2 regions of the Apilactobacillus intestinapis genome follow, and region 2 is predicted to be linked to the other one. Evidence: a T-box and tRNA genes for the amino acid it is inferred to sense, from the RefSeq annotation. Region 2 holds a T-box; the other holds one or more tRNA genes.
What was found. A T-box is a leader RNA that pairs with one kind of tRNA and senses whether it is charged. The one in region 2 lies ahead of asnS (asparagine--tRNA ligase), so its partner is inferred to be a tRNA-Asn.

Region 1: it encodes a tRNA-Asn, which carries the amino acid that the T-box ahead of asnS (asparagine--tRNA ligase) is inferred to sense. The anticodon was not compared.

The regions. Positions count from the first base shown of each region.
Region 1 covers NZ_JBMHFD010000009.1:293-16,590, reverse strand. The annotation lists gene ACOMA7_RS05965 (hypothetical protein) at 1-159, shown strand, start outside; gene ACOMA7_RS05960 (ArsR/SmtB family transcription factor) at 231-512, shown strand; gene ACOMA7_RS05955 (metal ABC transporter solute-binding protein, Zn/Mn family) at 605-1,498, shown strand; gene ACOMA7_RS05950 (hypothetical protein) at 1,575-2,030, shown strand; gene ACOMA7_RS05945 (ABC transporter ATP-binding protein) at 2,069-2,764, opposite strand; gene ACOMA7_RS05940 (ABC transporter permease) at 2,764-3,831, opposite strand; gene ACOMA7_RS05935 (TetR/AcrR family transcriptional regulator) at 3,843-4,430, opposite strand; gene ACOMA7_RS05930 (FAD-dependent oxidoreductase) at 4,553-5,914, opposite strand; gene ACOMA7_RS05925 (SGNH/GDSL hydrolase family protein) at 6,313-7,059, shown strand; tRNA gene ACOMA7_RS05920 (tRNA-Asn) at 7,390-7,461, shown strand; tRNA gene ACOMA7_RS05915 (tRNA-Asn) at 7,520-7,591, shown strand; tRNA gene ACOMA7_RS05910 (tRNA-Asn) at 7,639-7,710, shown strand; gene ACOMA7_RS05905 (GH25 family lysozyme) at 7,894-8,985, opposite strand; gene ACOMA7_RS05900 (ABC transporter ATP-binding protein/permease) at 9,205-11,118, shown strand; gene ACOMA7_RS05895 (TetR/AcrR family transcriptional regulator) at 11,175-11,729, opposite strand; gene ACOMA7_RS05890 (mechanosensitive ion channel family protein) at 12,132-12,998, shown strand; gene ACOMA7_RS05885 (mechanosensitive ion channel family protein) at 13,064-13,936, shown strand; gene ACOMA7_RS05880 (amino acid ABC transporter permease) at 14,097-14,798, shown strand; gene ACOMA7_RS05875 (amino acid ABC transporter ATP-binding protein) at 14,813-15,556, shown strand; gene ACOMA7_RS05870 (transporter substrate-binding domain-containing protein) at 15,571-16,298, shown strand, end outside.
Region 2 covers NZ_JBMHFD010000016.1:22-16,319, reverse strand. The annotation lists gene ACOMA7_RS07155 (type I restriction-modification system subunit M) at 1-733, opposite strand, end outside; gene ACOMA7_RS07150 (type I restriction endonuclease subunit R) at 745-3,879, opposite strand; gene ACOMA7_RS07145 (family 20 glycosylhydrolase) at 4,174-4,368, shown strand; gene ACOMA7_RS07140 (family 20 glycosylhydrolase) at 4,295-5,185, shown strand; gene ACOMA7_RS07135 (hypothetical protein) at 5,160-5,318, shown strand; gene ACOMA7_RS07130 (YiiX/YebB-like N1pC/P60 family cysteine hydrolase) at 5,346-5,879, opposite strand; gene ACOMA7_RS07125 (hypothetical protein) at 5,934-6,302, shown strand; gene ACOMA7_RS07120 (histidine phosphatase family protein) at 6,327-6,938, opposite strand; gene serC (3-phosphoserine/phosphohydroxythreonine transaminase) at 7,265-8,335, shown strand; gene ACOMA7_RS07110 (phosphoglycerate dehydrogenase) at 8,341-9,498, shown strand; gene ACOMA7_RS07105 (hypothetical protein) at 9,531-10,400, opposite strand; gene ACOMA7_RS07100 (GH25 family lysozyme) at 10,706-11,920, opposite strand; gene ACOMA7_RS07095 (NAD(P)H-quinone oxidoreductase) at 12,105-13,067, opposite strand; gene ACOMA7_RS07090 (tautomerase family protein) at 13,371-13,763, opposite strand; T-box leader at 13,922-14,130, shown strand; gene asnS (asparagine--tRNA ligase) at 14,189-15,577, shown strand; gene ACOMA7_RS07080 (NADPH-dependent FMN reductase) at 15,634-16,179, shown strand; gene ACOMA7_RS07075 (IS3 family transposase) at 16,224-16,298, opposite strand, start outside.

The DNA of each region.
Region 1 (16,298 bases), on a different contig from region 2:
ACACTATTCGACGCCTTTAGATGGCACCTATCAATTCCAGTCTTCATCCTTTTATCACTACTTATCATCATCGTAGGATATGCTCAGGTCATGTATCGCGTATCCGATGATCGGAAAGAAAAAATCGGGGCCAAAATTAATCGACTAAAAAAGCAATAATTGCGCGATGTCGTTTTGTTTTTATGCCATTTAACGTTATAATCTAAATATCACAACTCGCGGAGGAAATTATGATCATAAACGACAAAAAACTACATATGATTACCAAAGCTTTAGATAATTCACTTCGAATTAAGATTTTGTATTATCTAGAAGCCAACAATCAAAGTAATGTGTCCAACTTAATGAATTACTTTGAAACTTCCCAACCAAACATCTCTCGCCATTTGAAGATATTAGCGGATGCTAACCTAGTCTACAGCGAAAAGGATGGCCAGGAAAGAATCTATCAATTAAGTGATAACCACGTTTCTCAACTATTAGGAACTTTAAAAACCCATATTAATGATTAAGAAACATCATTCTTGACATATGCCGAATTTAGATATATAACTATATTTGTTATATAACAGAATTCGGTATATTTTTTATTTGGAGGCAAACAATGAAAAAATTTAAAGTAGTCGGTCTAATTGCTTTTATCAGCATGTTCTTAGTTGTTCTTGCTGGTTGTTCTTCTACCAAGGCAAACGACCCCAAGAAAAGCATCAACGTTACTTCTTCAGTGAACTTCTACGGTGAAGTAGCTAAGAATGTATTAGGTAAATACGGTAAGGTAACATCCATCATCAACAACCCAAACATCGATCCTCATGATTTCAACCCTTCTAGTTCAGATGCCAAGAACGTTTATAAGGCTAACCTAGTGATTTACAACGGTCTAGGTTACGATTCATGGGCACAAAAACTAGCCAGCAGCAACAACGATGTTGATTCAATCAACGTTGGTAGTCTAATGGGTAAAAAGACTGGTGACAATCCACACATCTGGTATAACGTTGCCACAATGGAAAAACTAGCTAACACCCTAGCTGACAAGTTCGCCAAGCTACAACCAAAACACAAGAAACAATTCGAAGCTAACGCTAAGGCATACATCGCAAAACTAAAAGTCTTAAACACTCAACTTAATGACATCAAGAAGAACAAGATGAGCAAACCAGTCGCAGTTTCAGAACCCGTTTTCGATTACTCACTAGCAAACATGGGTTACAAGGTATCAGACACTTCATTTGAAGAAGCAACTGAAAAGGACAACGATCCAAGTCCAAAATCAATTCGTTCACTTCAAGAAGATATCAAGAACCACAAGCTTTCATTCTTCGTTGTTAACAAACAAGTTAACAGCAAGACCGTTAACAACTTAGTAAAACTAGCTAAGGAAAACAACCTACCAATCGTCTACGTGACTGAAACTAAGCCAAGTAATGAGCCTAACTACATTTCATGGATGCAAAACCAATACAAAGAAATTCAAGCAATCCAAAAAACTAAATAATTTGAAGTAAAAAACAGAAAATATTAGTATATAATATAGTTAGAAAATATATTTGGACGAAGGAGTTTGAACCATTATGGCAATTGCACTAGTAAATGAAATGTTTAACGAATTTAACGATCCTGACTTAAGTTACAAGGATTCCAGAGATGGATACACTGAATGGTTTAAATTATCATTTCTAGTGGATGACGGTTACCACAAGTTTGAAGATGGTAAACGCAAATTCATTCCCAAATATGACGAAGAATTACAAGAAGTGATGAGTAACTTCTTGAACAAGTACCAAAAGGAATTCGAATCATCATTCATTAACGAAAAGGAATTCGAAGTTCTAGATCGTACCAAGGAAATTGTAAAAGACTTAAAGCAAACCCTTGAAAAAGAATTCTTAATCGAAGACAAGATTAGCTTGTTTAGTATCGACTTAGTCGGTAGTTGGCAAGCATTCAAGAGTTCTGGTTCTTCCAAACTAGAACAACGTTTCTACAGTGACATCACCAACCACGTTGAAAAGAAACACCAAAAATAATCAAAAAAGCAGCTAAGAAATATTCTTAGCTGCTTTTTCTATACTAATTCTGCATTATTTACATCAATAAATTGACCATTACCATCGACGATGCGATAGTTCTTATCAACATACTTCAACAATCTAGCATCATGGGTAATGATGATGACCGTCTTGTTTTTACGGTGTGCTAAGTCTTGTAGCATTTGCATCGACTTAACTGCCATGTTTCCATCCAAGGCAGCGGTTGGTTCGTCCGCCAAGATAATATCTGGATTGGTGTATAGTGCTCGCAAAATCGCGACACGTTGTTGTTGTCCACCGGATAATTCATCAGGATAGTTATTCATTAAATCATCGATTTTTAGCGCTTGCGCCCACTTTGAGAATGTTTCTGGATCAATGTTTGCACTCTTCTTGACTTTATCGGCTAGTCTGAATTGATCAGATACCTTTAGGTAAGGCAATAGATTGTAGGCTTGAAGAATGAAACCGATATGTTCCAATCTAAACTTACTTTGTTCTTTTTTACTCATATTACCGTAGTCACTACCATCGATATTAATATCTCCAGATGTGGCTGAAAGAATACCACCCAAAATCTTCATGAAAGTACTCTTTCCTGAACCAGAAGGCCCTGTAATGGCAATCACTTCACCTGAATTGGCGGAGAAATTGATATCTTCAAGAGCAGTAGTTGCGGCCATCTTGTCGCCGAAGACTTTGTTGACGTTAGTTAATTCAATTTTTCCCATTATGAACCTCCCATTGCTTTGGCCGGATCAATCTTTGCGACGGTGCGCATTGGAATTAATCCACCAATAATTGACATCACAATTACCATCACAGCAACCGCACCCATCAATGTCATATCGAAGGTCATTGGAACTGCTGCCGGCATTGAAATGGCAGTTAAGAAAGTTAATAATCCACTGATTGCCACTCCGGCAATTGCTAGGATCAAAGCGTTTGAAACCACGTTCATGGCTAGATATCCGTTTGATACCCCTTGTACCTTTAACACGGCAAAGTATGGAATCTTTTGCATGGTTAAGACGTATAAGAAGATTGAGATTACCACTAAGGTAATTAATAGTAGAAACGCAATCATGAATTCAAAGGTGCTGTTTTGCGCACTGTATCCAGGAATGTCTTGAATGAAGTCTTCAATGTTCATGATTTGAGTTCCTGCGACCGCCTTCTTGACATCGTTTCTATAAATCATGGCACTAATTGTATGGTTCACGTCAGTACCAAACTTTTCAGTTTGCACGGCATCGTTGGTAGCGTAAATCACCGGTGCCACGTTTAATTGGTTGTTCTTTACGGTTCCGACAATCTTAAAAACATGACCGTTTCTGCTGAACTTCACCTTTTCTCCCAGGTGATAGCCGTCTGTTTCCAATAGGCTTTGGTCGACTACGACTTCGTTATCCTTGGTCAACTTGTGGCCACTGACAATTTTTAAGTCGCGGTAGATGAATTGATTCTTATTCAAACCAATCACTTGTGAACCCACCTTGTTGCCTTCAGAAACAGTTTGAACGCTGGCACTCATTTGAGTGATGTCAGCGCGTTTGTCATTACTAGCCTTTTTAGCTTGTTGTGCAGTAATGGTAGATTGATCCAATGAACCATTGGCATCAGAATTTAAAACGATTTTTTCAGCATTCCATGAATCGATTGCTTGACGATTAGCTTCGCTTAGACCGTTAGCTAATGCGGTTAAAATGAAAATCAAGTATGCAATCATCACGATTACTAAACAAATTAGACTGTATCTAAATTTGCTCTTCTTAATTTCGCGAAGTGATAAAAACACGGTTGTCCCTCCTAGTTAACTAAACCCTTATTAATTAGTTTTAACAAATCAGAGAAATCTGATAGCGCTTGTTTATCGTCGCCTCCGTTCAATACAGTTCGAATGGTTTGATGAGCTGCTCGACTCGCCCATTTGTAGGTCAACACGATTGTTTTTCTATCCGCAATCTTTTGACCGTTAACCAGCAAAATTAGTTTGTCATCTGGTAGATTATTATAATCATATTCGACATGTTTTAATTCGTATTGGTTAAATAGGACGTATTGACGATAAAACTGTTCGTAATCAGAATTTTCCAATTCATTGATAAAAGACTCAGTTGCCACATAAAAAGCATGAAGTGAATCAGTTGGTTCTGCCTTCAACTGTTCGAATACATCAAAATGAATCTCTCTTAAAACCCTCTTTAAAGCGTATTGATAACTATCGTTAATATCATCGAAGTACTTGTAGAAAGAACCGCGCGCGATTGAACAATCTTTAATAATTCTCGCTACTTGTGCATCCATTAAACGATGATTTGAAAACTCGTTAATCAATGCATTGAAAATTTGGTTTTGCTTGTCTTCATTTAAATTTAAAAAAGTTTGTGTAGGCATTTGTAACTACTCCTTTTTTATGGTGACATTGTGTCATTTTTGAATATATTACTTTTATAGTGACACCGTGTCAACTGATTAGTATTAAAAAACACTGAAAAATTTCAGCGTCTTTTTTGTTCTTACTTGTTGATCTTTCTTACGGCAGCTTGTGCAGCTTCGTTCATGATGTTCCAAGGACGATCAAATCCTGGTTGGAAGAAGAAGTCAGCGTAAGCTAAGTCGTATACAGTTGCATGTTGTTGAATTGCAAATGAGATAGTGTTGATGTTTGCAGTAACATCTCTAGTTGACATGATTTGACCACCTAAGATACGACCATCAGTTGGGTCAAAGGTAATCTTGAAGTAAACCTTAGCATTTCCAGCTTCTTGTGAAACGAATGGAGGAACTGCCCAGTCTTCGATTAGTACTGATTCAGCACCCTTAACACCACATTTTTCTTGAGTGTCTTGTTTAACACCAGTTGAAGCAAAGTGGTAGTTGAATACTGAAAGTGCTGATGAACCTGAAACAGCAGTCATCTTTAATTCTCTTCCAGCAGCGTTAGCAGCAGCAGTACGTCCTTGACGACGAGCGTTTGATGCTAAAGCGATTGATGATAATTCACCAGTTGGTGCGTATGGAACCTTTGTTGCGTCACCAACAGCGTAAATATCTTTAACACTAGTTTCTTGGTGTTCGTCAGTCTTGATACGGCCACGTTCGTCTAGGTCTAATAGACCATCTACTAATGAAGTGTTTGGAATAACACCGGCAGTTTCAACAACTAATTCAGCATCGAAAGTACCTTGGTCAGTCTTAACGCCTGAAACCTTACCGTCTTTTCCAACGAATTCAGCAACGTTTACGCTACCAACAAAGTTAACGCCGTTTTCTTTGAACTCTTGAGTTAGTTTTTCAGTGAATTCTGAATCTAGGTAGTTACCCAATAGACGAGGGTTGTGGTCTACGATAGTAACTTCCTTACCTGCTTTAGCAAATGCTTCAGCAGCTTCGATTCCAATGTAACCTGAACCGATAACAAAAACATGTTTTAGGTCAGGATCTACCATTTTTTGTTTTAGCTTGATTGCCCAGTCACGGCCACGCATTGCATATAGGTTTTCTAGATCCTTACCAGGAACGTCTAAACGACGAGGAGTAGCACCAATAGCTAAGATTAGCTTATCGTAGCTTTCATCACGTTCTGAACCATCAGCTAAGTTCTTAACATGAACTGACTTGTTCTTTTCATCAATACTTGCGATTTCTTGTTGTACAAATACATGTACACCATCTTTTTCTGCGTTGTCTACAGTTTCGTAAGCAACTGTATTTACATCCTTAACAGTACCTTCAAGGTATAATTCCATACCACATGATAGAAATGAGATGAAGTTTCCTCTTTCATACCATTGAATTTCTGCGTCAGGGTTTTCTAAAAGCATTCCACGAACGGCTTCATATCCACCGTGTGAAGAACCAACTACGATAACTTTCATTAGTGTGTGGCCTCCTAATAATTTTTAATTAATATTTATATAACTTCACTTTGTGAGAAATATCACATTTGATTTACAAGAGTTATTTTACCTTTTGTGCGATTATATAGCAAGCAATATTAGCAAAAAAGTGAAAAAAAGATGAAATAATTTTGATAAAAATTAAGAATTAGTCATATTTGCAACTAAAATCGCTATAAAACGCCCTTGTTTTAATGTTTTCTCTAATATTAATGGGCAAAATGATGATCATTTCTTTAATTAAATGATATTTTCATCACAAAGTATCTGTACAAATGTTTAAATATTAATTAAGTTTCCCGCTATTAATTGTAGTGGCCCCTAAATGCTAGTAAAATTAAAGACAATAATAAAAATACTATGAGGGGTTAATTACAATGAAATACGGGTTGATTAAAACTGCACTATTCACTGCAGCCGGCGCTGCGCTTGTGAAGTTATCAAAGAAAAGCATTGATATTAGAAGAGCTAACAGCGAAATATATCAACCATCTAGAGATTTCTTTGTGGATGACAACCTAAACGGTAAGAAAATCGTCTTCCTTGGTTCCTCAGTAACAGCAGGTCTTGCTGCTAAGGGGATTTCATTCGTCGACTTCTTAAGAGTCGAACATGGCGTCCACGCCATTAAGGAAGCAATTAGCGGAACCACATTGGCAGATATTAATGAAAAATCCTACATTAGTAGAATGAAGAAGAATCTTAACTTTGATTCTCATTATGATTTGTTTGCCTGCCAACTATCTACTAACGATCAAAGAAATGGTGTCGAAATGGGCAGAATCAGTAAGTCATACAATGCTGAAGATTTCGATACCCAAACTACCATCGGTGCGATTGAATACATAGCCGCCACCGTTCAAGATACTTGGGATTGTCCATTGGTCTTTTATACCTGTCTAAGAAAGCCAGAACCTGAGTACGAATTCCTACGTGATAAGCTATTCGAATTACAAAGAAAATGGCATTTTGCCATCATCGACATTTGGAACAACAAGGCATTGAAGAAAATGAACGAAGAAAATCCTTGTTTTATGCTAGACGACACTCATCCAACCTGTGCCGGATATCGTTACGGTTGGACCCCTATTTTCGTCAAAGAATTAGATCAAATGTTAGAATAATTAAAAAAGCCACCGGTGAAAAACGTTGTTATATCAACATTTTATTGGTGGCTTTTTCTTTTTATTAATTTTTAATGAAAAAACAGTTGCATTCTTTTAATAATGGTGTATTATTATAAACAACGACAGAGATATGATAACTACATAAGCAAAGCATAAGATTACCGTCTTTATTGGGTTTGTAAGATGTTTAGGTTAAAAATTATCGTTGTTATTTGATATATTTAATAGAAAAATCTTTCACATTTTTCTCTCATTTAAATATCACATGCAGACATATTTATACTCTTTTGAGTAGTTGGATTAAATTCCAAGCACATATTTCATTCTTGCTCTATGGTTCAATGGTAGAACGGCGCACTGTTAATGCGAAGGTTACTGGTTCGAGTCCAGTTAGAGCAGTCGAGTAGCATCCCTACTCATCAAAAAGACTTAGATCTTTTATCAAACTACATATTATTGCTCTATGGTTCAATGGTAGAACGGCGCACTGTTAATGCGAAGGTTACTGGTTCGAGTCCAGTTAGAGCAGTTGAGTGGAACCCTACTCATCAAAAAGATAATTTTTCACCTCATTTTTGCTCCGTGGTTCAATGGTAGAATAGCGCACTGTTAATGCGATGGTTGCTGGTTCGAGTCCAGCCGGAGCAGTTGGGAGAAATCCCAAGTTAGCTTTATCCCAATGTTAACTAATAAAGCAAATTGCTTTTCCATATTTTTATTCATAATTATCTATAATTCCACATAATAAAAAGACTTAGCCCTTTGACTAGGTTTTTTTATTTGTTTTCAGATCAAAAAAAGGCGATAGTCTAATGACTATCGCCTTTTTCTTTATGCTACATGTTTCTTATGATGTTTCTTCTTGTGGTGAACCTTTTTAACATGCTTTTTCTTGTGGTGTTTCTTAACTGACTTTTTTACATGTTTCTTTTTGTGATGAGTCACCTTTTTAACATGTTTTTTTGCTTTTTTAGCAGTTGTCTTCTTAGCAGTTGCTTTTTTGGCGTTTGCCTTCTTAGTAGTTTCTTTCTTGGCATCTGCCTTCTTAACAGTTGTTTTTTTGGCAGTTTCATTCTTGACGTCTGTCTTCTTAACTGTTGCTTTCTTAGCAGCTAGGTTAACAACTTTAGCAGTCTTGTCATTTGATGTGGCGGCAGGTTTCACTTCAGTGTTACCTTGCTTGTTTTCCACCTTTTGACCCTTGTTAGCGTCATTGTTAGCTACTTTCTTAGCAACTGTTCCTAAGAACCAAGATTTTTGTTCACGTAACTTACTTGCATCTACCTTTTTGTGTAATGCAGATGAGTAGTGACGATCAGTGTATTGCCATAATACGTGGGCAATTGATGGTTCGTTCTTAGTGTATGAAGCTAACCAGTATCCATCATACTTACTTAATGCTTGAGAAGCATATGTCTTCATGAAACTTAAGTATGAGTAGAATAGAATCTTTTTAGATCCAACAAGTGGACGTAAAGTGTTTACCCATTTGGCAGTCGCAGCGTTTGAATGACGACGACTGATTGAAGCAACTTCAAAATCGTTTACATAAAATTTAGCATTTGGTGCTCTGTGGTATAAGTCACGAGCTTCTCTGGCAGCAGCTGCTGATGAGTTATATCTACTAAATGAATACACACCGTATGGTACTTTGTACTTATCTAATAGCGCTTTGTTGTGTTTGAATGTTTTATCACTGTAACTTGATCCGTATTGAACTCTTAGAATTGCGAATGGAACTTCTTTACTTAAGTTCTTTGCCTTCTTATTAGTTAGACGACCTTGCCATTCAGACAAGTCATATACGGTTTTACTACTTGCACTTGCATTTGTATTAAAGCTTCCAATTGCTCCAACCCCCGTTGTTAAAGCAAGAGAAGCGACCATTGTCATCAATATTGATTTAAAACTGAACTTAATCAATATACTCACTCCTATTTCTCTAAATGAATCTTTGATTTGCATTATAGACGCCTAATGTTGCAGGAATGATATAGTAATATTACAAAATGTGACAAATTTTAATTTTTCTGCAATTTTTCTCTCAAAATGCAACACTTCCTTTCATTTTGATGATTGTTTTGCATACATTTCCGCATATAATAGTCATTACAAATTAAATAACAACAAGGAGTGAAAATAATGTCATTCTTAGAATTAAAAAATATTCAAAAATCATACTACCTAGGCAAAGACGAATTCAAAGTCTTAAAAGGAATTGATTTATCATTCGAAAAAGGCGAAATGGTATCAATCCTTGGGGAATCCGGTGGTGGTAAATCTACATTAATGAACATCATTGGTGGATTGGACAGTAAATACGAAGGTGACGTTTTACTAAACGGCAGTTCATTAAAACATGATACTGACAAACAACTAGATGAATACCGTCGTAAGACAATCGGTTTTATCTTCCAAAGCTTCAATCTAATTAGTCACTTAACTATTTTAGATAACGTATTAGTTCCACTTGAAATGACTACCCTTTCAAAGAAGGAACAAGTAGCCCGCGCCAAAGAATTACTTGCTAAAGTTGGTCTAAGTGATCACATCAACAAGTACCCTAACCAATTATCTGGTGGTCAAAAACAACGTGTTTCAATCGCACGTGCTTTAGCTGGTGACCCAGAAATGCTAATCGCCGATGAACCAACTGGTGCTTTGGACCCTGAAAACACAACTGAAATCCTACAAATCTTGGATAACATTGCTAAGGAAGGAAAACTAGTCCTAACTGTTACCCACTCTCAAAAGGTTGCTGATTACGGTACTCGTATCGTTCACATGACTGACGGTCGTATCGATGAAGACAGAACTCTTCGTGACAAGTACTCAGAAAGTGACGAACCAGCACTAGAATCAAAATCTCTATCATTAAAATCAATCGTTAAAATGACTTGGGATAACATCAAGTACAACTCAAAACGTAACTTACTAATCATCTTTGGTGGATTAATTGGTATCTTCTCAGTTGTATTCATGCTAGGACTTGGAAACGGTGTTCGAGGATACATTAACCATGAAATTTACTCTCAAGTAAATCCAAACAGTGTTCAAGTTTCCCATAAAAACACTAACGATCATTCCTCATTTAAGGATGCTGACGTTAACCGTTTAGAAAACGTAAAGGGTGTTAAATCCGTTGAAAAAGCTTACGCATCAACTGGTATTCAAATGAAGGATGGCAACAAGACTGCCCAATCTTCATACATGACTACTAGTTTAGCTACTATCAACAAGGACAACATCAAGCACGGTACAACTCCAAAGGATGGCGAAATCCTAATTAACACTACCGCTGCTAAAGCATTAAACAAGAAGAACCCTAACTCAATGGTAGGAAAAGAAATTCAAGTTTCATTCACTGCCATGAAGAACGGTACTCCATACCCAGTAACTAAGAAATTAAAGATTTCTGGAATTATCGACTCACAAAGCCCACTTACTATCATTAACTACGCTACTGTTAAAGAATCTCTAGCCGACAACGGCATCAAGATTGAACCAAACTTCTTAAACGTAAACATCAAAGGTGGCGTAAACAACGTTGATCCTGTTCAAAACAGAATCAAGGCCATCGAAGTTAATGGTAAGAAAGCATACAGCATTCAAGGTGCCGGTGCGATTGTATCAACTCTAAACACTTACATTAACCTTGCTGTATACGTATTAGCTGCCATTGCTGGTATTTCACTATTAGTATCAGCAATCATGATTATCGTTGTCCTATACATTAGTGTTGCTGAAAGAACTAAGGAAATTGGTATTCTACGTGCCCTAGGTGCTACTAAGGGTAACATCAGAATGCTATTCGTCAGCCAAGCACTATTCCTAGGAATCTTCTCATCAGTATCAGCTGTCGTTATTTCATATCTAACTCAATTAGGAATTAACTCAGCTGTTCACGGATTGATTGACTACTCAATCATCCAAATCTCAGTTGGTGATGCCATCTTCGGTATCGTAGTTGCCGTTATCATCAACCTACTAGCTTCAATTCTTCCTTCAAATAAGGGTGCTAAACTAGATCCAATCGAAAGTTTAAGCGCTGAATAGCTAGTAATTATCCTTCCCCATAAAAAAACACGCTATGAAATTCATAGCGTGTTTTTTTAGTATTGTCGATGCATTAAGAAATCATAGACGTAGTCCTTATCGTACTCATCAAAATGATGAACCCAAAAGGCTACTATCCCTAATGCTGTCGATGAATTATAAGCGGCGAATAGTTTGCGCTTCTTTTCATCCATTGAATCAGTGAAAACCTCAGTAGTTGAATCAACTAATTCGTTAAAAAAGACAATCAATTTCATCGTAAATTGAATATCACCTTTTCCACTTAGTAATAATTCTAAGATTTGTTGATTATCCTCGATAACTGTTAAAAATTGATAAACGAATTTTCCTGCTGCTGTATCAATATATTTCACATTGCTATTCTTTAAATCAACGTTTGCTTCCCTAATATCATTAATAACGCGATCTTCTATTTTCTCAATCAGATCGGGTTTATCAATATAGTGACGATAAAATGTACTTCTATTAATGTTTGCGGTCTTGATGATATCACTCACCGTTACATCAGCAATCCCCTTGTTTTTTGCGACTTTGATTAACGCGCCCTCAATTTTATCCCTGGTAAGTTGGCGCTTGTGTTCGTATTTCACTTTTAATTCCTCCATAAGGTTATTGTTCACTTAAATATGTATGGTTGGTGTTATGATTAACTTATTAAATAGAAAAGAGATGCATAATATGTATAAATTTGGTCTAATGAGTGGACTCATCGTCTTCTTGATAGCTGTATTGACTGTTATCACACTCGTATTTGTTATCGGTCGCAAGGTCTATTTGCACAGAACAATCAAAAACAACATAGTATTTTTAATCTTAGCTTTAGTGGTCAGCATCGCCACATACGATATGGATAAATCGTTCATTAATTTTATTCTAACACCGATGTAAGCCGCAATAGGTTAACATTTTCTTAAGTTAGACGGTTTAACTGTCATCTTAATAATTCTGATGTTACGATATTATATGTGATAATTGTTTAAGGAGTGAACTATATGCTAAAGGTTGCAACCAACCCTAGTTTCATAGCCAGATATTTTCAAAGTTTTAATTGGGACGAGATCCTACATAATTTAACAAATATTGTAATCGATATCGTATTGATTTCAATCTTTTTCTTAATCTTAAAGGGAATTGGTAAAAAAATCATTAACCATCTATTTAAGAACTACGCTAAAAGAGAACGTGGTATTCCTGAAAACAGATTGAAGACTCTACACTCATTATCAGTTAACTCATACATGTACATCCTAGTATTCTTCTGGATTTACTCTGTGCTAACTTTTATCGGTGTACCAATCGGAACACTACTTGCTGGTGCTGGTCTATTCTCAGTTGCCATTGGTTTAGGGGCCCAAGGATTAGCCAGTGATATCATCAATGGTTTCTTCATTCTATTTGAAAAACAAATTAGCATTGGAGACTACGTTACCATTGGTGATGTGACCGGTACAGTATCTGAAATCGGTCTTAGAACCACTAAGATTAGAAGTAACAACGATGCTTTAAACTTCATCCCTAACAGATATATTACTAACATCTGTAACATGTCTAAGGAACGCATGAAGGCAGATATCGACATCCGCGTTAACCCAGATACCCCTATCACTGAAGTTATTAACATTATGAAAGACATTAATGCTAAGAACATTCCAAGCACCGAAGGAATCATTGGTGATCCAGATATCCTAGGTACTGTTGATATGGGTGATGGAACCATTGCCGTAAAGGAATTCATCCCAACTACGGATGAAGCAAGATTTGATGTTCAATTCAAATTCTTACAACTATACCTTGAAGCCATTACCGCAGCTGGTATTAAGTTACCAAACAACAAGGTAATCGCCGATATTTCAAAATAGAGTTTCAACGCCCGTTTTGGGGCGTTTTTTACTATCATATATAAATACGAAAGGAAGTCATTATTATGTTTAGTTTAGCTGCAAAAAATCCAAGTATTCTAAAGCAATATGTAGATAGTTTTAAATGGAGCGACATGCTTCATAATCTAACTTTTGCCGTTATTGATATTCTTTTAATTTCTATTTTCTTCCTTATTATTAAGGTTATTGGTCAAATCATCATCAATCATCTATTTGGTCGATACCTACAAAAACAAAAGAAGATTAGTCCCAAACGTGAAGGTACTTTGAAATCAATTTCATCCAACACATACAATTACATCTTAATCTTCTTCTGGTTATACTCAATTCTAAGTATCATCGGTATTCCAGTTGGTTCACTTCTAGCCGGTGCTGGTCTTGTAACCGTTGCCTTAGGTTTGGGTGCTCAAGGACTAGCAAACGACATCATCACTGGTTTCTTCATTTTATTTGAACACCAAATTGATGTCGGTGACTTCGTCGTATTAGACACCATCACAGGTACGGTATCTGAAATCGGCCTTCGTTCAACTCAAATTCGTGGTGTCGATGACTCACTTAACTTCGTCCCTAACAGATACATCACTAACATCTGTAACATGTCCAAGGATCGTCTAAAGGCTGAAATTAACATTCGTGTTAACCCTGACAGTCCAATTCAACAAATCATCGATATCGTTAAGGACGTAAACGCTAAGAACATTCCAAACACCCAAGGCATTATCGACGAACCTCAACTATTAGGAACTGTCGATTTAGGTGATGGAACAATTGCCGTTAAGGAATGGATCCCATGTACCGATACCGAAAAGTTCAACGTTCAATTCAAGTTCCTACAATTATATCTTGAAGCAATTAAAGATGCTGGAATTATCCTTCCAAACAACAAACTAATCACACCAATTCCACAAAAATAGTCATTATATAGGTATGTTTTTTAAATTTTTTATAAAACATACCTATTTTAGATTAATTTGTGTACTAATTATTTGTAACTAAATGTAAATAGTGTAAAATGGTGATTGGATTAAATTACGTATTTCCATAATTATAGTTAAAAAATAAAGGAGAAGAGATATGAGCGCATGGGATATCATTCGTGATGCGACTCCTCAATTGGTCTCGGCATGTATTGCTTACACGATTCCAATTGCAATCGTATCATTTATCATCGGTTTAACTATCGCCGTTATTACTGCTTTAGTTAAAATCTCACATCGTGGTGGCCTATTCAATATTGTAAAAGCATTCTTTTACTTCTATGTATGGCTATTCAGAAGTACACCATTATTGGTTCAATTATTCATTGTATTCTTCGGTCTTCCATACCTAAGAATCGCTGGAATTCTACCAGATGGGATCAGATTAACACCAGTTGTTGCTGGTATTATCACTTTCTCATTGAACACTGGTGCTTACGCTTCAGAAACCATTCGTGGTGCCATCCTATCAATTCCAGATGGTCAATGGGAAGCTGCCTACTCATTAGGTATGACCAAACGCAAGGTACTATGGAGAATTATCTTGCCACAAGCTAGTCGTGTGTCACTACCACCTTTATCCAATGAGTTCATTGGTTTAGTTAAGGATACTTCACTAGCTGCTTCAATTACTATCGTTGAAATGTTTGAAGTCAGTCAACAAATCGCGGCTGAAAACTATCAACCACTAATTATGTACATTCTGGTAGCTGCAATCTATGCAGTCATCTGTAGTGTTCTTACAATCTTACAAAGTTACCTAGAAAAACGAGTTTCTCGTTATTCTGTAAGCAACTAGAAAGGAGTACGTTAATGATTAATTTAAAAAACGTATCTAAAACATTTGGCAAACAACATGCATTAGATAATATCTCCCTTCAATTTCCTAAGAACAAGACCTCAGTGATTGTCGGACCTTCTGGTTCCGGTAAATCAACTCTACTTAGATCTTTAAACCTTTTGGAAACACCAGAAGCTGGTGAATACGAATTCAATGATGAAAAGATTGATTTCTCAAAGAAATTAAGTTCAAAAACCATTCTAAACATTCGTAGAAAAACTAGTATGGTATTCCAAAGTTTTAACTTATTCCCTCACCTAACCGTTCTAAAGAACGTTATGGAAGGCCAAGTTCAAGTTCTAAACAAGAGTAAAGAAGAAGCCAAGGAAGTTGCCGAAAAACTTTTGGATAAGGTTGGAATGCTAGACAAAGCCGACTCATACCCAAGTCAACTATCAGGTGGACAAGCTCAACGTGTTGCGATTGCTAGATCATTAGCAATGCATCCCGAATACATCCTATTGGATGAACCAACCAGCGCCTTGGATCCTGAAATTGAACTAGAAGTTCTAAAAGTGTTATTAGATTTAGCCAAAGAAAAACAATCATTAGTTATTGTTACTCATAATCTTACTTTTGCTCAACGTGTTGCCGACAAGATTGTCTTCATTGAAGATGGTAAAGTTGGTTTCGATGGTGATACAAAAGACTTCTTTGAATCAGACGATCAAAGAATCAAAGATTTTCTTGCAGCAATGACCCTACAAAACATTTAAGGAGATTCAATATCATGAAATTTAACAAATTATTCAAGTCTCTAGCAGTTACTTTAGCCGTATTCGGTACTGGTGCTATCTTAGCTTCATGTGGTAACAGCTCAAGCTCAAAGAACTACAAGTCAGAACTAACTAATAGTGGTAAGTTAACCATCGGTCTAGAAGGTACTTACGCACCTTACTCATACAGAAAAGATGGTAAGCTACAAGGTTTCGAAGTTGATTTAGCTAAGGATGTTGCTAAGAAGTTAGGTCTAAAAGCTAACTTTGTTGAAACTAAGTGGGACAGTTTAATTGCTGGTCTAGGTAGTAACAGATACGATGCTGTTATGAACAACATGACTGTTACTCCACAAAGAGAAAAGCTATACTCATTCTCTGACCCATACGCTTACTCATACTACACATTGATCACTAAGAGTGACAGCAAGATGATGAGCATCAAAGACATCAAGGGTATGAACATCGTTGACGGTGCTGGTACTGATAACGCCGTTGTTGCTAAGAAGTTCGGTGCTAACGTATCATCAACTCCTGACAACTCAACTGGTTACCAATTAATTCAACAAGGTCGTGCTGATGGTACTGTTAACTCAGTTCCTGCATGGAAGTACTTTGCAAAGCACAACTCAACTAAGGGTCTAAAAGAAATTGATGTTCCAACTAAGCTACAAGCTCCAGCTGAAACTTCAATCATGTTAAACAAGAACTCAAAAGCTCTAACTAAGAAGATTAACCAAGC
Region 2 (16,298 bases):
CTGAACCCACAGCTGGATCATAAATGGTTCTAATTTGGTCATCCCCACCATTACGTTTGTAAGTAACAATTTGTGAGATGATGTCAGATACTTGGCGTGGGGTATAGAATTCTCCTGCCTTCTTACCAGCATCACTGGCGAATTGGGCGATTAGGTATTCGTAAGCATCCCCCAATACATCCCCATTGTGACCGAATAAATCAATGCTGTTTAGTGCCAACATGGTTTCACTAATGGCGTGGTTTCTTTGACGAATGGTTCCACCAAGCTTGTTACTGTGTAAATCAACGTCTTGGAATAAACCGTCGAAATCGTTGTGTGAACTTTGGTTATTGGTTGATAATTCTAGTTCATGCAAAGCAGTTTCTAATTGTTCAATTTCAAAGCTACCATCATTAATGTTATCGATTAGTGAACTGTATAGGTTTTCTGGTTCAATGTGGTATCCATTCTTGTTCAATAGTGATGACATAGTGGCTTCTCTAGTCTTGATGTCACCAATCATGTTATTTGGATCCAAGAATTGTGTGTATTGTTTCTTTAATTCTTCATGGTTATTTTCATCCATACGGTTGCTTTCAGCAAATGCCTTTAGTGCTTTTACTGATAGGAAACGATAGAAAATCAATCCTAATAAATAGTTCTTGTAGTCAGAGGCATCCATGTTACCTCGTAATGCATCAGCGGCACTCCAAAGTGCGCTTTCTAGGCTTTGTGTTTTTTCTTCAGGCATGTTCATTCTCCTTATAGGTATGCGTCAATTTCTTTATCAATAAATGAATTGATACTTTGATTTGCTTTAGCGTTATAGATAATTGGTATCTTTAGATTGTCATCGCCTTGTTGTTCAGCTGCGTGGTCTAAGTCACCATGGTCGATTAGATTTTGTAGGTGAGAACCTTCTTCAATGTTTCGATGACGTTCTGTTGCGACCCGTTTTAGTTCTTCTGGGTCTAATCCCCACTTATCAGCGAATTCATTTACCAAACTATTTAACTTGTTGCTCTTGTATTGTTGAACAAAGTCATCAAACTTATCTGGTTCAACCACGTGTTCATCCAAGTAGGATAAGATTTCACGTAACAATGCAGCTTGCTTTTCGTGACCAGACTTTTCGTACTTATTAATCTGTTCTTGAATTTCAGCTTCCTTTTGTAAGTAATCGGTCATGTTTTCTTGATATTCTTCATCAGTATCATAACTGTTACGAATATCAACCAACTCTTTTAATAGACCTGTGATGTAGTCATAATCTACTAAGACGGTTGATCCAATTGAAAGTGAAAAGTCCAAATTACTTAGTTCGTCGTCTTCATCATCGTCTTGATTTTCTTGGATTTCAGATTTAATACGTTGGAACTTTCCAATGTAGTGTTGGACTTCATCTTCACTAATGCCAAATTCTTCTTCGGCATTATCCCAAGTAAAGTCGTTATACATAGTTAATGAGTTCAATTGCGTATTAACACGTCTAAATGTCTTTACAAAATCAACCTTTGCTTCCTTACCCTTTAAATCATCGGCGGCATCAGCATTGGGTGCGATTCGTTTCAAATGAGCAACTTCACTCTTGAACTTAGCAACAGCATCCATGTACTTAGGACGCATTAGTTCTTCGTATGAACCTTCACCACCGTATAAGCGGTAAGCATCTTCTTCATTTTGTTGAGAGATAGCTGGCTTTCTGAATGTGACGATTTGACCTTCACGTTTTAAATCATTATTTTCTAAACGGTTAGTTCTAGAATATGCTTGGATCAAGTTAGCGTATTCGAACATCTTATCGACAAATAAAGTATTCAAACGAGGCGCATCAAAACCAGTCAATAATCGATTCACAACAATGACTAGGTTGATTTCTTGATCACGTTTTAAATGGGCATAGTAAGATTCACGACGGGCAGTTCTCTTCGCTACATCTTCGTTATAAAGATTGATTTCTTCATTATTGTTATGGAAGTTGGTATCAAAAATGGCGTTGTAATCGGCAATTGCTTCATCCATTCCATCCATATTTTCCTTGTGCGCATCATCGTTTTCAGCTAGTGAGTATGTAATTGCAACACGAGGCCAATCTTTATCGACATCATTTGGATGTAATTTCTTACGTTCCTTGAATTTTTGGTAATAACGAATGGCCATTGGAATTGAACTAGTGGCCAGGATTCCATTGTAATTTCCCTTACCTAGACTCATCTTCTTAGGACCTGTGGTTAAGATATAATCAACAACTTGATCCAAATGTTCATCTTTTTCGTATATATCATTTGGAAGGTATGATTCCTTTTCCACATCAGACATTTCTCTTAGTTCATTTTTGATGTCATTTTCTTCTGAGATGGTTAGTTCTTGGCCCTTTTTCTTTAGTTCCTTAGCGGTCTCTTTTTGCATGATTTCTTCAACGATTTCATTAACGTTGGCAATGGTGTTCACATGTTCAACGTTAAAAGGAAGAACTGCATGATCTTCTAGAGCGTTAACTAAGGTATAGCGGTGACATTCTTTACCGAATAGTTCTTGTGTGGTAACTCCGCGGTCTCCTTGGAACTTCTTTCTATTTTCATGGAAGATTGGGGTTCCGGTATATCCGTACCAATTGGCATTCTTGAATGCATTGCTGATATCTTGACGCATCTTTCCGAATTGGGAACGGTGCGCTTCATCAACGAAGAAACAAATTCGTTTATCTAATAACTTAGATTGAGATACTCTGGTATTTCTTCCTTCGTCTTGAGCTTGTTCTTCCGCATTAACTAAATTAGCCATCTTTTGAATCGATGAGATGATGATGTTATTGCCACCCTTTAATAAGGCCTGACGTAACTTCGAAGTATTGTCGGTCTTATTGATGGTCATATCATCGTTTGATGCGTAAGCTCTAAAGTTACCAACCGTTTGATCATCTAATGCCTTACGGTCAACTAAGAAGACAACTCTATCAACTGAAGGCATTTGAGCAGCCAATTTAGCGGTCTTGTATGATGTTAATGTCTTACCAGAACCGGTGGTGTGCCAAACGTATCCATTCTCGTGTTCTTTAATACGTTTTAGCACCGCTTCAATCGCGTAGATTTGGTATGGACGAAGTAATAATAACTTCTTACGTTCTTCATCAATGGCTTTGTATTCACTGACTAGTTTATGAGCCATTGGAATATTCAATGCTGACTTAGCAAAGTCCATCCCATTTTCGACAGGATTGTTATCCTCGTCACGCCACTTGAAGACAAATGACTTGTTGAATTCATCAGGACGAGCGTTAGCAAAGTAAGCTGAGCTGTCAGGACTCATGATGACAAACATTTGTAGTAATGAGTAAATGTCAGTGTATTTATTTTCACCGGCGTACTTTTTGATTTGGTTAAATGCTTGGTTAATTTCAACCGTTGATTTCTTTAATTCGATTTGAATTAATGGAAGACCATTGATTAATAAAGTCACATCAAAACGACGATCTGAATCATCGTCATTTGAACGTGGTCTGATGGCTTGGCGGACGATTTCATAACTTGAATGTCCTCCGCCAACATCTGCCTTCCAGAATATGTTTAATGTAACAGTCCCTAGTGATGCGTCGTCTCTTGGAATTTCAATCTTACCAATTCCATTTTCGGCATCTAGGATTTTAGCAGCATCGTATGGACTCTTTACATTACTGATGCGAGCTTTAACACGGTTAAATTCCTCATCAGTTAGTTCCTTATGTTTTAACGCTGCAATATTGTTTCTATTAAGTTTTTCTCTGAAGTTTTCCCATAATTTATCGGGTGTAGCTTCATATAAATCTTTTCGTTCTGTCCACTGATTACTTCCAATAGTTAATTGGTGGACAATTTCTTTTTCGAAATCTAATTCACTTTGCGTTCTATAATTGGCCATATTAATTCACCTTAATATATTGTGTGTATAGATTTATTGTATCATAGGAAGATTGTAATTAAAGCGGCAATTATAGACGTTTATAGAACGTTATAAAATTTAAAGACAATGTGTTTAATTTTGTATAAATCTCCATTTCAATTTCATTATTATATACTTATTTTCATATAAGTATAAGGAAGCGATAATGTGAAGAAAATCATCAGTGCTTGTTTAACCGCCGTTGTTGTACTATCAACTTCTTTCTCGTTTGGGATTACATCATCGGCCAATAGCATTCAGGGTAACAAAGGTATGACATTGGATTGTGCGCGATCGTTTTACTCACCTAGATTAATCCGTAAATACATTGATACCCTGTCCAAAAATCATGCCGAATTCATGCTACTACATTTGACCGACAATGAACGATTTGGTGTCGAAAACAGCTATCTGGGTCAAACTACGAAAAAAGGCCAAGGTCAAAAATGGTATCTATTTCAATCGTAAGACTCACAAGGCATTTCTAAGTAAAGCTCAACTAAAGAGTCTGCTTAAATATGCCCAAAAAAGACACATCGAGTTAATTCCAGAAGTCGATCTCCCTGGACACGATAAAGGAATTCTAAAACTACTTAGTTATACCAAATACGGTCGTCGTTTGAAGAAACAACTGGTATATCGAGACGGCTATAATGAATTCAAACTTTCCAAGAAAGGCACCCTAACGCTTTCTAAGAGAATCTTATCCGAATACCTGCCACTATTACCTAAGGGCAATCATATTGGCATGGGCGCTGATGAAATCTCATTAGATAACAAGACTGAGGAAAATAACTTCGTTAAATACATCAATTCGATTGATTCATTTGTAAATAAAAAGGGTTATAAACTAACCGCCTGGAATGATAGTTTTCATAAACGGACCATCAACAGGTATCACAAAAACATTACCGTCTTCTACTGGAGTCAAAATGGCCAACAAAGTGATCCTGATGACAGAAAAGAACTAATCAGATTAAGAGCCACCCTTCCTCAATTGCTCCATCACGGTTTTAAGGTCATTAACTGTAACTTTTACTATCTATATGTAATTAACTTCCCTAAGATGTACACTGCACCATCTCGTTTTCATTGGAAGGAACTTCTACACAAATGGAATGAACGCGTCTGGGACGACAATAATACATCCGATATCTATAAAGGCAATCAAAAGATTGACTCCGCCCTATGTATCTGGAGTGAACCACATGAAAAATACAGTTCAGCTAAGATATACCAACTATCACATAAATATCTAAATGAGTTCTTGCAACATCAAGACTAATCTAAACGAAGAGTTATTAAGAGACTTCCCCGCAATCAAAGCTGCTCATATGGAACGAGCATGGGTGAACGAAGATTACACCACTATTCGTGAACGCCACCTCTTTGATATGCAAGAATTTCCACAACTATAAAAAAAGAAGCCATCCTAGCTTCTTTTTTTATTGGACATGTTCAACTAACTTAATCATCTTAGACTCTACCAATGAGTTTGGACTACTGCCCATTTCATCAGTTGGTACCGTCATTTCGTATTCTTGATAGTAATTGACCCACTCTTCATAAATCTGCTTGCCTTGTCCAAATCGTAATGGTGTTAGTTCAAACAATCCTTCTTTTTCATAGGCATATGTCACCAATTGTGAGCAGTAAAAACTGTCGCGTTGATTCAAAAAGAGATTGTTATAAGGTTTGCCAATCATTGCTTTCGCACGACCAATCACTTCGTCTCTATCGATATCATTAGTTACTCGATACAAGTCGATGCTTTGATCGTTTCGGTCATCTAAAAACTGACTCATCCTTTGTTTCACGACTCCTCGATTAGGAATCGCATGAATCACAAACTCTTCTCCATCATTAATGTAAACTAGCGCAACATGGGAATAGTTATGTTTAATAGATGTTGAATTAGCAATTAAGTTAGAAAATTCGTCTTTCTTTGGTTCGATTAGTAATAAATCCGCATTTTTCATAGTTAAATTCTTTCTTATTTTTAATATTTAAATGATAACATTATCGAGAATTTTATGATAACTGATATTGATAGAAGGAAGGGAAAAACGATTCGTAGAGACGTTGTTACAGGTGGGTTTCAACTCATCGGATCATTTATCAACCTATTCATATTTACATACATAGCATTACCACTAATTATTGGTGACAATACTAACCAACAGACTATTCTGTTGGGTGTATTAATCATCTTTATTAACCTATTCCAGGTTATCTTTACCTTCATTTCTGCCAGTAAGAAGAAACTGCTATCAGCATCGTTTATCATCTTATTGATTGAAATCTTTATAATCGGTCTAGGTAGTCACTTTCCGTTTAAAGAAACACTTATCATATCACTATCAACAATTGTGCTAGCAATTCAGATAATGATGTTCGACTAAAAAAGAGCCAGTACGGCTCTTTTTTTAATACATGCGGTTAAAGTAATCGACATAGTATTGATGATTCTTCAATCTAATCTTTGTCACGGAAGTGTTATCCGGTTCAATCACAGACATTGGATCATCTTGTTGTCTTAATGCTACCAACATGGCTGACTTCACAGTAAAACCGTGTGATACCAAGATGAACTTACCATCTGGATACTTCGCAGCGACTTCTTCCATGAACTCACTGACGCGTTGTTCGACGTGTTCAAAGGTTTCCCCATCGGATAGCGGTGCATAACTAGGTAGTACATCCTCTAGTTCTTCATCGAAGACTTCTGGATAGGTCTTCATCAATTCGGCATTGGATTGACCATCCCACTTACCATATGAAATTTCCAATAATCGTTCGTCTTTTTCGATTGATAGACCGACTCCAGCATTTAAATAATTAGCAGTATCTTGAGTTCTTTGAAGTGGACTTACATAGATTTTATCGGCAAAACTAATGTCAAAATGATCATGTAGATGCTGTGCTTGTTGCTTCCCTAAATCGGATAAGTAGGTGATTTCAGAGTTAATCGTCCCCTGCTTTAACCCCTGTTGATTGGCGAATGTTTTACCATGGCGAACAAAATAAAACTCAGTCAAAATAAAACTCTCCTTTCAATGAAACACGTATATTTTGATTTATTATAACATTTTTGTTTGCAAATTATTATATGTGTGTTAGAATTTGGTTAAATTAAAGGAGGAGGTAATTAAAATGTTAAGAAATACAAATATTAATAATTTAATTGTCTCTTCCTGGTCTACACATCCATTTATGTAGGCCTATTTATACGAAACTTGTGCCCTGCATAGATGGTTAACATTTTGTGGGGTCTAAAAGACAATACACTTGAACTAGTGGCCCCACAGAACTGTCTCTGTGGGGCTTTTTTATTTCGTTTAATCTATTTTTGGGAGTGAGAATTGTGACTGTATATAATTTTTCAGCTGGTCCAGCAGTAATGCCGAAACCAGTTATTGATCAGATTCAACGTGAGATGCCATCGTTTAACGATAGTGGCATGAGTATTTTGGAAATTTCACACCGCAGCACCCTGTTTGAAAATGTATTAAATGACGCTAAGCAAAACATCAAGGACCTAATGCATGTTCCTGATAACTACCATATTCTATTCTGCCAAGGTGGTGGGACTGGTCAGTTTGCTGCTGTCCCTTTGAACTTAGCTAACCACAGAGAAAAGATTGCCTTTCTAGATAGTGGCCATTGGAACAAGAAAGCCTATCAAGAAGCTGAACAACTGGGATACGGAATCGATGTCATCAAAGACGATGGACAACTTCCATATCCAAGCGATAACTTTGACGAGAATCTTTATGATTACTTGCATGTAACCATCAACAACACGATTGAAGGCTCTACATACCATCCCAATCATTTACCAAATGTCAAAGACATCCCATTAGTTGGTGATATGTCTTCCAACTTCATGGCTGAATCATATGATATAAACGACTTTGGTCTTATCTTTGCGGGGGCGCAAAAGAACTTGGCTCCAGCTGGCCTAACAATCGTTATCGTAAGAGATGACCTAATTGATCCAGCCAAACATATCCCAACCATTCTTAACTACGAAGCCTATGCCAAGAAGAACTCAATGTTTAACACTCCACCGGTCTTCCCTATCTACGCTGCCAAACTAACCACTCAATGGTTATTAGAAAACGGCGGAATTGCTGAAATGGAAAAACGCGATATTCAAAAGAGCAGCATGCTATATGACTATCTTGATCAATCAAGCCTATTCCATAACAACGTCAAAAAAGATGAACGCTCATACACCAACATCGTCTTCACTACCAATGACGATGACCTAGATGCACAATTCGTCGACTTCGCAGCCGAACACGACCTAATTAGTCTAAAGGGTCACAGAAGCATCGGTGGACTTCGTGCCAGTCTATACAACGCAATGCCTGTTGAAGGTGTTGAAAAATTAATTGATGTCCTAACTAAATTCGAACAAACTCGGGGGTAATAATTATGTATTACGTTAAAACTTTTAATGCCATTTCACAGGATGGTTTAGACAAATTCAGTGATAAATACCAGATTAACCAAAGCGATAATCCAGACGCATACCTAATCCGCTCAGCCAACATGTTAGATGCTGACTTCCCTGAAAACCTAAAGGTAATTGTCAGAGCCGGTGCTGGTTTTAATAACCTTCCAATCGATCGACTATCAGAACTAGGCATCGCCGCCTTCAACACTCCAGGAAGTAACGCCAATGCCGTAAAGGAAGTCGTCCTATCAATGATTATTGCTTCTGTTCGTCATCTATTCCCCGTAGCGAACTTCTCAGCTAACAACTTACATGCTGATATCTCAAAGATGAAGAAAATCGATCCACGTTTTAAAGGAACCGAAATCAGAGATAAAACCCTTGCCGTGATTGGTTTAGGTCACGTCGGTTCATTGGTGGCTAATGCCGCTAACGACCTAGGCATGGATGTTGTCGGATACGACCCTTACCTATCATCAGACGCTGCATGGCGCATCGAAAGTGATATCACTCGTGCCAACACCCTAGAAGATGCAATTAAGGATGCCGACATCGTCACCGTCCACGTTCCTAAGAATGACGAGACTACCGACCTCATCGATGGTGATTCAATCAATCAAATGAAGACTGGCGTAAGCATCCTAAACTATGCGCGTCTGGGCATCGTGAATAACCAGGCCGTCGTTGATGCTTTAGATGAAGGCAAAGTTGCCTCATACATTACCGACTTTGGTGATGACGTATTAATGAATCGCGAGGATGTCGTCATCACTCCACACATCGGTGGATCAACTGTCGAAGCTGAAGGAAACGGTGCTGTCAGAGGTGCTAAGATTATTCAACGTTACCTAGAAACCGGTAGCCTATCACAATCATTGAACCTACCAAACATGAACGTTTCAATGCACTCACCTTACCGCATTACCTTGATTCATAAGAACATTCCAAACATGGTTGGTCAAATCGCCACCAAAGCAGCCGACAACAACTTTAACATCAATCAAATGAGTAACGGTGCTAAGGGTGAAATGGCGTATACAATGGTCGATTTTTGTGACGAACCAACTGAGCAATTATTAAACGATTTAAAATCAATCAACGAAGTTATTCGAGTTCGCGTTATCAAACGCAAATAAAAAAGGAAGCCCCAGCGGGCTTCCTTTTTTGTTTATTTGTATTTAGTATCAGCTGATAGGATAACAATGTTTACTTGAACGGTAATGTCGGTTCTAATCACTCTTAAACCAATTCCGTAGTATCTTAATCCATCTGATTCATTGCCTAGTAGTTGGGCCTTGTGGCTATCACCTGAAGCGCCATCATCAGTAATCATTTCGTTAAAGTACCTAACGTAATCTGAGACGTTGTAGTAGTTCTTATCTAGAGTGGCATAACCATTTGATTCATAGATATCGTTTTGGTTCTTAACAATCTTCATTCTTTGACCATCTAAGATAGCAGCCTCTTGACGATGACGTTTGCCATCTCTGGTAGTGTAATGTGAAGCTTCCCCCATGGTTGGATCAACGTAGTTGGCACGTTCTTGCGCAACCTTGTCTAAGCCACGACTTGAAACCCATGAACCGTTATCAGTCTTTTTTCTTTGATTTTGGACAAAGTTAACAAACTTAGCTCTGATTCTAGATTTGATTTGACTATCAGATAGTTGAGTTAGTTGTCGACTATCTAAGTCGGAAGAATCATTGATACGTGGTGATAGTTCATATGTAGACTTGGTAGTCACCTTTCTTTTCACAACGTATAAATCAGATGATTTCATCCAACCTGATTTCTTACTACTCTTGCTTTGGACTAACTTATATGTAGTCTTCTTAACCTTAGCACTTTTCTTTTCGTATAGTGATTCTTTTCCGAAGTATTTTTTAGCGGATTTAGTTTTAATCTTTTTAATTTTTTGCGAGTCGTATAAGCTGGTATCTTTTTTCAAGCTAACCTGTGAATCTGATGCGTTAGACTCAGCTTTAGCGTGTTGCGTATTTGCCATCATTAAACCTGATGAAACGATTCCTGCAATCATCACTGTCTTCAAAATTTGCTTAAGTGATAAAATGATTATGCCCCTCTCTTAAATTCTTAATTTTTTCTTAAGATTACACTAAAGATTATATAATGTTTAATTAGTTTAAGAAAGGTGTAAATTGATAAATTTTTTCTAAAGAAAATCATTTATTTTTATACAAATGTTATAAAAATAACTACATTAATAACATTTTGATAATGATTACCATTATTTTTTATACATTTTTCTAACAAAAAGGTTTTAAATTTCTTGGTATTTTTGCACAAAAAAGACATCGCGCTTAGGCGATGTCTTTTAATTTATTAAATTCCACGTTGGTAAATCCAACCAATGAACTTACCTTCGTAATAACATTTGTAGTAATAAGTCTTCCAACCATCTTTAATTGCACGACCAGTAATGTGGACTGTCTTACCTGCGTATTCACTTGCTGTTCCCATTGTCTTGAAATCAGCAAAATGACTTTGTGTTACATGGTTGTAGAATCTGTAGTTACTATTTAGTTTAACTTTTTTGTGCATGTTAACTTTAGAATAACTAATGTGTGGACCTAATCCATTTTGGTTGATCCAACCTAATAACTTACCATTTTCGTATACACGGTAGTAAGTTCGACCATTTACGGTTGCCTTTAAATCTACCGTTACATTCTTACCATGGAATGTACGACCATAGTGAGTTCTGTGAAGTTCACTAAAGTAGTTGTTTCCAGGAACATGGTTGTAGAAGTTATACTTAACGGCTGTCTTCACAGTCAATGTCTTGTTTTCCTTAGTGTATGTCACATTAGATTTTGGCTTACTTGGCTTGTTATTGCTATTGTTATTGTTGCTGTTATTTGTAGCATCAATAAACCAAGAGCTATTCTTTTGTGTTAATACACTTGCATCAACGTATTGGTTCAATGCTGGAGAATAGAAGTGATCTGTGTATTGCCATAAAACATGTTCTCTTTGTGGTTCATTTGTTTGGTAAGCTGCTAACCAGTAACCATCATATGAACTAACGGCATCAGCGGCATGAGAAACCATGAAACTTTGGTATGAGTAGAAAAGAATCTTTCTATTACCAACTAGTGGTCTCAAGGCATCAACCCATGCTTTGGTAGCGGCATTAGTTCCACCTGATTTTACAGTTTGTTGTTCATAATCGTTAACATAGAATCTAGCTTCTGGAGCACGACTGTACAATGTCTTTGCTTCGCTAGCTGCATCTGAAGGACTGGTATATTGACTGAATGAATATACCCCGTATGGAACACCATACTTCTTCATTAAAGCAACGTTGTGGGCAAAGGTCTTATCATGGTAGGCACTACCGAATTGAACACGAAGAATTACGAAAGGAACTTCGTTCTTCAATGTCTTCACTTGATTATCGGTGAAGTTGCCTTGCCATTCAGATAAATCGTAAACGTTGTTAGATACGGCATTACTCTTTACTGAAGTAAATGAAATACATAGTACCCCGATTAACGCGACCCCAAAACTCATCAATAAATACTTTAGTTTATACATACTCTCATCCTTTAACAATTATGATTATCTCTATTGTACAATCTAAACATTGCAAGAATGCTATACACAAGTTACAATTTTTCCCAATTTCTTTACAAATTATTAAATATTTGGTTACAAATTGTAAAATTTTTAATCTTGACATTTTTAAAAACAACAAAAGGACGCCAAATTGGCGCCCTTTTTACTTAACATTTAAGATAATTTTACCGGTGTTTTGTTTCTCACGCATGAATGTTAAAGCCTGTTCCGACTGGGATAAATCAAACTCGTTGCTGACATGTAATTTGATCTTATCATCGGCTAACAGGTCATAGACATCATTACTGAAGTCACTGATTAGTTTGGCCTTGTATTCGTTACTTCTAGGTGACAATAATGTTCCAGTAATTGAGATTCTTTTACCAATAATATCCATGATATTAACGTCTTTAATCTCACTTCCACCAAGGTTACCAATTAGAATGATTTGGCCGTCCATTGCAACTGAATTGATGTTTTGTTGATAATAACTGGCACCGATGAAGTCCAAGATTAAGTCGGCACCATGCCCATCGGTAATTCTTTGCACCTCTTCTGCAAAGTCACTATTGCGATAATCAATTGCGTAATCGGCACCATAGTCTAAACAAATATCGGCCTTCTTGGTACTAGATGTTGTAATGACGGTAGCCTTGGTAAGTAGTTTAACCAATTGAATTGCGGCAGTTCCTACCCCACTGGCTCCCGCATGAATTAAGACAGTTTGATTATCTTGTAGGTTCCCAATCGTAAATAGTGTTTGATAGGCGGTTAGAAAGCTTTCAGGAATGGTGGCCGCTTTTTTGTAATCAATGTTGTCTGGAATTGGCATTAATCGTTCTGACGGAACAGCGATGTATTCAGCATATCCGCCGTCATCAATCAATCCCATTACGCGGGTTCCTTCATTATACTTTGTATCATTTCCGTTAACGACTTCCCCAGCCATTTCCAATCCTAATACAGTTTCTTCTGGTTTAACCTTTTGATCCGCCCATAACAAATCAACATGGTTAACGCCGACTGCATGGATTTTGACCAAAACATCCCCATCTTTTAGCTCTGGCATGGGCGCATCAACCAAGGAATTCAATTTTTTTGCGCTGGCAATATTAACCACTTTCATATATATAAACCTCACTCTTTTATTTTCATTTAAGATAGACAACGTGTCTAATCAGTGTATTTGCTAGTTTCTAAAAAAATATATTAGCTACTTTTAACCCAGTGATTAAATTAAGTTCATTTCGTTTAATATTACGCCTAATATATCTTATACTTTGTTACTAAACTTTTATTTAACGATATCCTCACATCGTGCTATTATCGACTTGAAGCTGATAACTTGATACACCTTTTCAATTCAGCTTGTTATCTTAACTTACAAACTAACTCTACATAAAAAGTGCGGCTCAATAACCGCACTTTTTTATTTTAGTGGACCATCAATAAATTGAGCGACTCCGTTTCCGAAGCTCCAGTCCTCATCGGTATTGGTAGTTAGGTTAATCATTAAGTCGGTCTTCTTGATGCCTAGCTTGTCCTCTAGTTGTTCAGCCAAGTCATGATAGAATTTCAACTTTTGTTCCTTAGTTCTTGGTCTGGTAGTAAGACTAAATACGACAACGTCGTTAGTACGATCAAAGCCTAGTCCGGTATCTAAGATGTTCATTTCAAAATCTTCATGTTGAGTTAAAATTTGGTATCTATCTCCATCTGGAGCACCGAAACAGTCTAGCATGACATGGTAGGAAATATCCATTAGTTGCTTTAAGTAATCGCGGTCGTGACCCTTGATTACGTCAATATTCATCTTTGGCATTTTGCGTTCCCCTTACATAAAATAAGTTGTTTAATGAAACCATTATCCAATATGTACATATCTAATGCAATCAATACGCTTTTTTGTCTTTGCCCTACTTTTATATTGTAATTAATGTCAAAATAGTGGTAATATTTAAATGTGAAAATAGTTAATATGATAGAACTATAAATACGGATGAGTAGTTGATGAATCTTATCAGCGAGTTAAGGATAGTGAGAGCTTAATAATACTTTCATCAATGAATAACACCTATTTGTTTTCGTTTTGAATCTTTAGTAGAAACGAACGCACATCAAAGCGTTATTTGATTGAGTGGCCTATTTATAGGCACTTTAGGTGGTACCGCGGAACTTTCGTCCTAATTTTGGGGCGGAAGTTTTTTATTTACCGCTATTTATAGTTTACGGAAAGGCGTGAATCACATGACACAACTAAGTGTTAAGGATCTATATACTAAAGATTTAGAAGACAACACAACAGTTTCTCTTGAAGGTTCAATTAAGACCATTCGTGGTTCAAAAAACATCAGTTTTATCGAATTAAACGATGGTTCTTGCTTCAAGAGTGCTCAAATTATCGTTAAAAAGAGTAACGAAAACTTTGAACAAATCAGTAAGCTTCCAATCGCTTCAACAATCACTGTTGAAGGTGCCTTTGTGAAGACTCCAGATGCTCCTCAACCTTTTGAAGTGCACGGAGAAAAAGTAGAACTAGTTGGTCGTTCAGACTCTGACTACCCTCTACAAAAGAAGAAGACTTCTTACGAATTCCTACGTACTATCGCTCACTTGCGTCCACGTACTAATACTTTCTACTCAGTATTTAGAATTCGTTCACTAGCTGCATTTGCAGTTCACGAATACCTACAACACAATGACTTCGTTTACGTTAACACCCCAATCATCACAAGTAGTGATACTGAAGGTGCAGGTGAAATGTTCAGAGTTACAACTATGGACATGGACAACCTTCCAAAAGATGACCAAGGTCACGTAGACAACTCAAAGGACTTCTTCAAGACTGAAACTAACCTAACTGTTAGTGGTCAACTTCCAGAAGAAGCATTCACTATGGCATTCAAGAATGTGTATACTTTCGGTCCTACTTTCAGAGCTGAAAACTCACACACTCCTCGTCATGCTTCTGAATTCTGGATGATTGAACCAGATATGGCATACACTCGCCTACCAGGTATGATGGATGTTGCTGAAGGTTTACTAAAATACGTTATCAACTACGTTTTAGATCATGCTAAGGATGAACTAGAATTCTTAGATAAAAACGTTAAACCAGGCCTAATTGAAAAACTACAAAAGACTGCTAGCGAAGACTTTGCCCGTGTTACTTACACTGACGCTGTTAAGTTACTTCAAGATGCAGATGTAGAATTCAAGGTTCCAGTTGAATGGGGAATTGATTTACAATCAGAACACGAAAGATACTTGTGTGAAGATGTCTACAAACGCCCTACTTTCTTAACTGATTACCCAAGAGATATCAAGGCATTCTACATGCGTGATAACGACGATGGTAAGACTGTTGCCGCTGCTGACTGTTTAGTACCAGGAATTGGTGAAATCGTTGGTGGTAGTGAACGTGAAGAACGTTACGATGTCTTAAACGACAAGATCAAAGAATTTGACTTAAACCCAGAAGAATACGACTGGTACGAAGACCTACGTAAGTACGGTGAAATCAAGCATTCCGGTTTCGGTATTGGTTTCGAACGTTTAGTTATGTACGTTACTGGTATGGAAAACATCAGAGATGTTATCCCATTCCCACGTGAACCAGGTAGCGCTAAATTCTAATAAGTTTTAAAAAGAGCATTCGTTTAGAATGCTCTTTTATTAAAGGAGATTTTACAATGAAAAAAGTTGGTATCATCATTGGTAGTAGTCGTCCAAGTAGAATCAGTCCGGAAATCGCAGATTGGTTAAACCAACAACTATCTTCAGATCAGTTTGAAACAGAAATCATTGATTTAGCCAAAGTTAACCTTCCCTTCTTAGATGAAGAAGAAGTTCCAGCCAAGCAGGAATACAAACAAGAACACAGTATTGAATGGAGTAACAAGATCAAATCATTGGATGCGGTCGTATTATTATTCCCTCAATACAACTGGAGTTTTCCAGCCGTCTTAAAGAATGCGGTTGATTGTTTAGCTTCCGAATGGAAAAACAAGATTGTGGCGTTAGCATCATATGGAAGCCACGGTGGTCTTCAAGCACAAATGTCATTTAACATGATTGCAGTCGGATTAAAGATGCAACCTACCAGCGTCAATCCACTATTAACCATTAACGATGAAATGTTTGATGAAGACAACCACTTCAAAAACATTAACAATGCCTTCTCTTCTCAAGCATACAAGGTTGAACTACTAAAGGAAGAACTTAACCATCTTCTATAGACAAAAAAGACAAGCTGACCTGAACCCCTAAAATTGGAAGATGGTTATGCTATTTTCTGGGAGGAATTGATCCGGTATTCAACCGGTGACATTCCTCCCAGTTTTTGTTTTATACGATA